DNA from 2 places in the Streptomyces sp. NBC_00075 genome. Region 1 is predicted to be linked to the other one. Evidence: riboswitches for the same ligand, from Rfam matches in the RefSeq annotation. Region 1 holds a riboswitch; the other holds the start of a gene.

What was found. A riboswitch is a leader RNA that binds a small molecule or an ion and turns the genes downstream of it on or off. The one in region 1 is predicted to bind cyclic di-AMP.
Region 2: another riboswitch for cyclic di-AMP. It lies ahead of OG787_RS29130 (transglycosylase family protein); the one in region 1 lies ahead of OG787_RS05650 (peptidoglycan DD-metalloendopeptidase family protein).

What each region holds. Positions count from the first base shown of each region.
Region 1 is NZ_CP108243.1:1,284,488-1,287,883, reverse strand. Features, by position in the region: gene OG787_RS05655 (alpha-galactosidase) at 1-1,007, shown strand, start outside; cyclic di-AMP (ydaO/yuaA leader) riboswitch at 1,300-1,477, shown strand; gene OG787_RS05650 (peptidoglycan DD-metalloendopeptidase family protein) at 1,482-2,474, shown strand; gene OG787_RS05645 (hypothetical protein) at 2,687-3,396, shown strand, end outside.
Region 2 is NZ_CP108243.1:6,660,568-6,663,963, reverse strand. Features, by position in the region: gene eno (phosphopyruvate hydratase) at 1-648, opposite strand, end outside; gene OG787_RS29130 (transglycosylase family protein) at 983-1,678, opposite strand; cyclic di-AMP (ydaO/yuaA leader) riboswitch at 1,682-1,899, opposite strand; gene OG787_RS29125 (transglycosylase family protein) at 2,051-2,863, opposite strand; partial or broken gene OG787_RS29120 (cytochrome P450) at 3,103-3,255, opposite strand; gene OG787_RS29115 (recombinase family protein) at 3,308-3,396, opposite strand, start outside.

The DNA.
Region 1 (3,396 bases):
GCTTCCCGGCGGGACTGAAGCCGCTCGCCGAGTACGTGCACGCCCTGGGGATGCGGTTCGGCATCTGGGTCGAGCCCGAGATGGTCAACCCGGACAGCGAGCTGTACCGCGCGCACCCCGACTGGGTGCAGTTCCAACCGGGACGAAAGCGGACGGAGTTCCGCAATCAGCTCGTACTGAACCTCGCGCGCGAGGATGTCCGGCAGTACCTCTGGGAGCAGCTCGACGGGCTGCTCTCCAGCGCCCCGATCGACTATGTGAAGTGGGACTTCAACCGCTGCTTCACCGACGCCGGCTGGCCCGGCGAGGACTACCCGCAGCGCCTGTGGGTCGACCATGTGCACGGGCTGTACGCCCTGCTGGACCGCCTGCGGGCCGCCCACCCGGACGTCGCCTTCGAGTCCTGCTCGGGCGGTGGCGGCCGGATCGACCTCGGTGTCCTCGCCCGTACGGACCAGGTGTGGACCTCCGACAACACCGACCCGCTCGACCGGCTCGCCATCCAGGAGGGCTTCAGTCAGATCCATCCGGCGCGGGTCATGGCCGCGTGGGTCACCGACAGCCCGAACACCCAGCTCAACGGCCGGGTCAGCTCGCTGCGGTTCCGGTTCGTGAGCGCGATGGCCGGGGTGCTCGGCGTCGGTGGCGACCTCACCACATGGACCGAGGAGGAGCTGGCCGAGGCGGGGGAGTGGGTGGCGCTGTACAAGGAGATCCGGTCCGTCGTGCAGCGCGGAGACCTCTACCGGCTGCGGCGGCCGACCGGCGGACTGAGCGCTGTGCAGTACGTGCTCGGGGACGAGGCCGTCGTCCTCGCCTGGCTCCAGGCGCAGCACCACGGCGAGCCGGTACCGGCGCTGCGGCTGCGCGGACTCGACCCCTCGGCGACGTACGAATGCCGCGAAACGGGCGAAGTCCACCGAGGTGCCGTGCTGTTGCACCACGGACTGCGGACCGGCCTCAAGGGTGACCTCGATGCGGCAGTTCTCCGGCTGCGTCGCATCTGATGCTTCTGTCCTATATAGCCTCTATGGCGTCTTCGTTCCAACTCGCCTGGGAATAAAGGTTGCTGTGAATCAGGCGAGTGAGCAGCGTCATATTCGTGACCGTGCGTCGCCGTCATGTTCACGTAATTTCGGCGTGTTTTAAGGGACTTCATGGGGTGGAAAGATCCGTAATTCACGGACAGTGACGGGGAATTCTGGGGAGGATCACAGAAAACCCGTACACAGGGAACCTCAGGCTTGTTTCCGTGCGTCTTGGTCGCTTACGTTCGCCACCAATCCGGACGGACGCCCAATCCTGCCGCCGCCCGGAGCCCGCATCGAACACCCGACAACGGCAGGAGCGGGGGACCCACAGGTAGAACGCCTGTTCCGGTCTCTGGAACAGGCTTGGGGTTAAGTCACGTTCAGGCGTGGCCGGACATCTCCAGTCCGCACCCGACAGCTCACCTCGCAGGCGACGGAGAGGAATTCGTCATGCCCGCGAAGGGTAAGCACCGCCGTCCGAGGTCCCAGCGTTTCACCCGTTCGATAGCCGTTGCCGGAACCGGCGGAGCGGCTCTCGCACTGCCGCTTCTGGGAGCCACCGGCGCCCATGCGGCCACGGCGGAGTCCACCGCCCAGTCCGTTTCCTCACTTTCGGAATCGGCCAAGTCCGTATCGGCCGAGTCCGTTTCCGCGAAGACGGAAAAGGCCGCCGCTTCCACGCCTTCCGCCGCCAAGAAGGCGAGCGTCAGGACCTACTCGGTCCAGGCCGGCGACTACCTCTCGAAGATCGCCCGGGAGCAGAGCGTCAGCGGTGGCTGGCAGAAGCTCTACTCGGACAACCGGACCGCCATCGGCGCCGACCCGAGCCTGATCCACCCCGGTCTGAAGCTGACGATCGGCAAGAAGGCCGCGTCGACCTCTTCGCCTTCCTCTTCTTCCTCCTCTTCGTCTTCGGCGAAGTCGAAGACGTCGTCCTCCGAGTCGACCCGGACGGAGACGTCCAAGCCGGCCGCCGAGAGCGCGAAGGCCGACACCTCGACGACGACCGAGGCCGCCGACACCGGCAGCTCCAGCGGCTTCACCCTCCCCGTGGCAGGCGCCACCATCGGCACCGCCTACCACGTGTCGGGCAGCATGTGGTCCAGCGGCTACCACACGGGCGTCGACTTCGTCGTCCCGACCGGCACCTCCCTCAAGGCTGTCGGCGCCGGCACGGTCGTCTCCGCGGGCTGGGGCGGCGCGTACGGCAACCAGGTCGTCATCAAGCTCGCCGACGGCTACTACGCCCAGTACGCCCACCTCTCGCAGCTCTCCGTCTCGGCCGGCCAGACCGTGACCGAGGGTCAGCAGGTCGGCCTCTCCGGTGCCACCGGCAACGTGACCGGACCGCACCTGCACTTCGAGATCCGCACCACCCCGGACTACGGCTCCGACGTGGACCCGGTCGCGTACCTCCGCTCGAAGGGTGTCGCCGTCGGCTGACACAGGCTCTCCGAGGCAGCATCCGCCGAAGGCCGGACCCCGATCCCCGGGTCCGGCCTTCGGCGTGTCCGTATGTGTCCTTCCATGATCATCGCATTGCAGTCTTGTGGCGCGTGTGCCCGGAGCGTCGACAGGGCGAGAAGGTGGGGGCACAGTGAACTCCGTTGCTGCGCAAGCGCTTTCTACTCTCTGCGACTGTCTACGGAGGACCTGTGCATTCCAGTCGACGCCGAAGAACCGGCGCCGTCGTCGCCGCGATCCTGACGGCCGGGGCGCTCTCCGCGCCCGTCGGACACGCGGTCGAGCCCCCGCGCCGGGTGGTCGAGAACCTCGACCGAGGCCTGGTCGCCGTACCGTCGGGCAAGGGCACCTTCCTCAGCTGGCGGCTGCTCGGCACCGAGTACGCACGCCATGGCAACGCGATCGCCTTCAACGTGTACAAGGGTGGGCGTCGCCTCAACACCGCGCCGATCGTCAGGTCCACGACGTACCAGGACAACAGTCGGGGCGTGGGCGCCTACAGCGTCCGGGCAGTCGTCAACGGGCGTGAGCTGCGGCCGAGTTCGGCCCTCGCGTTCGACAAGGGCTACGCGGAGATCCCTCTCGCCGCCGCCGACGGCTACAGCGTGCAGCACGCCTGGCCCGGCGACCTGGACGGCGACGGACGCTATGAACTCGTCGTCAGCAGACTCTCCCAAACCCGGGACAGGCCCGACCTGTTGGAGGCGTACGCGCTCACCGGCGAGCGGCTGTGGCGGGTCGACCTGGGTCCCGGCTCCTACACCCAGGTCAGCGGAAACGGCGCCAACGACCCTGCCCCCGCGGCGATCAGCGGTTCCACGCCCATCGGCGGCTACCGCAACGACGACAACGTCACGGTGTACGACCTCGACGGCGACGGCAGGGCCGAGGTGCTGGTGCA
Region 2 (3,396 bases), 5.4 Mb from region 1:
GCGGTTGGACTCCAGGTTCGGGGCGAAGCCGCCCTCGTCGCCGAGACCGGTGGACAGGCCCTTGGTCTTCAGCACCTTCTTGAGGGTGTGGTAGATCTCGGCGCCCCAGCGCAGCGCCTCGGAGAAGGACTCCGCGCCGATCGGGGCGATCATGAACTCCTGGATGTCCACGTTGGAGTCGGCGTGCGAGCCGCCGTTCAGGATGTTCATCATCGGAACGGGCAGCAGGTGCGCGTTCGGGCCGCCGAGGTAGCGGAAGAGGGGGAGGTCGCTGGCCTCGGAGGCGGCGTGGGCGACGGCGAGGGAGACGCCGAGGATGGCGTTGGCGCCGAGGGAGCCCTTGTTGTCGGTGGCGTCCAGGTCGAACATCGCCTGGTCGATCAGCCGCTGCTCGGTGGCGTCGTAGCCGACGAGCTCCGGGCCGATCTGCTCGATGACGGCGAGGACGGCCTTCTCGACACCCTTGCCGAGGTAGCGGTTGGGGTCACCGTCGCGCAGCTCGATGGCCTCGAAGGCTCCGGTCGAGGCGCCGGACGGGACGGCGGCACGACCGGTGCTGCCGTCATCGAGGCCGACCTCGACCTCGACGGTGGGGTTGCCTCGCGAGTCGAGGATTTCCCGGGCTACGACGACGTCGATGGACGGCACGAGCATCTCCTTCTGGGATGTGACGCGGGTACGCGGGGCCTTTTTCGGGCGGCCCTGCGGGATGAGCCTAACCGGCCGAGGCCGATCGGCCAGCCGTCCGACCACCCCATGGACGGAACATGGACGGAACCGAGGGTAAACATTGTTCCTCAGGGAAACAAAAAGCCCCGCCCCGGTGCGTACGGGGGAACACGCACCGGAGCGGGGAGCCCGTGGGGGACGGGGGTGACCCTCACGAGGCCTTCACTATGGAGGGCACGGATGTGAGGGCGCTGTGGTTCACCTTCGAGCCGACTGTTATTTGGGGGATGTGCCGGCGGGCAGGTGACCGGGGTCAGCTGAGGTGCAGCTGCTGGCCCGGGTAGATGAAGTCGGCGTCGTCGATGATGTCCTTGTTCAGCTGGAAGAGCTTCGCCCAGCCGCCCTTGACGTCGTGCGCCTCGGCTATCGCGCTGAGGGTGTCGCCCTTGACGACCTTGTACTCGCCGTCGCCCTTCTCGACCTTCTTGCCGGTCGGGGTGGTGACGGTCTTCTTCGCGGCGGGCCGCTCCTGCGAACGGGAGGCCGCCTGGTCGTCGCTGGAGCGGGTGGTGGTCTCGCTCGTACCGGTGCTGGTGCTGGTGCCGCTGTCCGAGCTGCTGCTGCCGCCGTCGTAGGCGGCGCTGGACAGGCCCGTGCCGCAGACCGGCCAGGCACCCTTGCCCTGGCCCGCGAGGACCTTCTCGGCGATGGTGATCTGCTGGGACTTTGAGGCCTGGTCGGCAGTGGAGGCGTACGCCGTGCCGCCGTACGCGGCCCAGGTCGAGGCGGAGAACTGAAGGCCGCCGTAGTAGCCGTTGCCGGTGTTGATGGACCAGTTGCCGCCGGACTCGCACTGGGCGACGGTGTCCCACTCGGCGGAGGTGGCGGCGGAGGCCGAGCCGGCCGCCAGGAGCGGAGCGGCGACGGCGGCACCGGTCACACCGGCGATGGCGACGACGCGGGTGGCCTTGGACGGACGACGGTGCTTGCCCTTGCCGGAAAACAGCATGCGAGATCCCCTCACCGACGCCTGCGAGGTGAGCTGTCGGGTTCGGGCCGGTTGAGTTGCCCGGCCGTACGCCCCTTTCGGGCGGCGTACGGCTTAACCCCAAGCCGCTCCGGTCAACTGCCCGGTGCGGCACTTACCTTGGGTCCCCCGCTCCTGCCTACGGCGCTTGATAGCGACGACTGTTCCCGTAGGCCGCTGGCAGGATTCGGCGTTGCGACAGACGGGGCCCGCTGTGGCGAGCGGTCACGACCGTAAACAGGTGATCCTCTGAAATACAAAGACGATCAGGGCTTCTGAGACCTATCTCTCACTGCATTTATAACGGACATTCAGCGCGAAGCGGGACGCGAACTCCGGCTGGTTTTGCCCCGGTTAGGCACCGACTTCGAGGGTCTGACCGGGGAGGATGTGATTCGGGTCAGCACCGAGGAGATCCTGGTTCTCGGCGTACAGCTCGGACCATCCACCCTCGACGCCAAGGGAGTCCGCGATGCCGCACAAGGTGTCGCCGGGACGGACGGTGTACGAGCTCTCAACACTCTGCCCGGAGTTGCCCCTTTCCTTACCCTTTGTCACAGCGGTGGATGAGCTGTCACCTTCTTGTGAGGTGCTGCCACTCGACGAGGAGGAGGGGGTCGAGCCGGTCGAGCCGGTCGAGCCGGTCGAGCCGGTCGCCGCCTTGACGGAGGGCGAGGACGAGGACGTGGATTCGGGCGCGGGCGAAGCGGACGCCGAAGTGGACTTGGGTGCCGAGGCGGAAGAGCCCGGGGTGGAGGTGGGCGCGGGTGTAGGCGTGGGTGTGGGTGTGGGCGTGGCGGAAGACGCGCCGCCCTCCTCCTCCGCCGCCACACCGGTGTCGACATTGGCCGCAGTGGCGTCCTTGCCGAGCCCCGACAGCAGCGCGCAGGCCTCCCAGACCCCGGCACCCTGATCGGCGAGCACGCCCTCGGCGACGGCGATCTGCTGCGAACGGCTGGCCTGATCGGCGCTCGGGGCGTACGTGAGACCGCCGTACGCCTCCCAGTCCGCCTGGGTCAGCTGGAGCCCGCCGAAGAACCCGTTACCGGTGTTGGCACTCCAGGCGCCGCCGCTCTCACACTCCGCGACCCTGTCCCAAGTGGTGCCGCTGGCCGCACTCGCGCCGCTCGCGGCGAGCAGCGGAATGGCTAGGGCGGAGCCGGTCACGCCGGCCGCGACAAGCAGAGCCGGGGCCTGACGGGGGCGACGGTGACGTCCGTTCCCGGAGAGCATGCGGGTGCCTTTCGCGAGACAGCGGGGGTCGGTGCGACGGATGCCGACGAACGCCGCCAGTGCGTCGCACTAGTGCTCGAACGTATCGACAGACGATCACTTGTCACAAGTTAATGCCGCGCAGATCACGTGAAGATCACATTGTTGAGGGAGTGTCACCTTCCCGTGATCTTCTACGGCACCACTGGCGTGGTATGCCCCGATTCGCGAACCGGCGTGAACTCGACGGGCAGGGTGCGCAGTCCACGCATGATGAGCCCGCCCCGCCATCGCAACTCGCTCGGGTCGACGGCCAGTTGGAGGTCGGGGAGGCGGGTGAGGAGGGTGCCGGGTCGCAGAGCGCACGCATGAGTCGGTGCGAACCCGGCACCGGTTTGACTACCGCCGACTCCCCTTGTCTCCGGCAATCGCACTCCAGATCTCGCCGAGCAGCCCAGCCCGGAACTGACCGGTCACCGTGAGCTGTG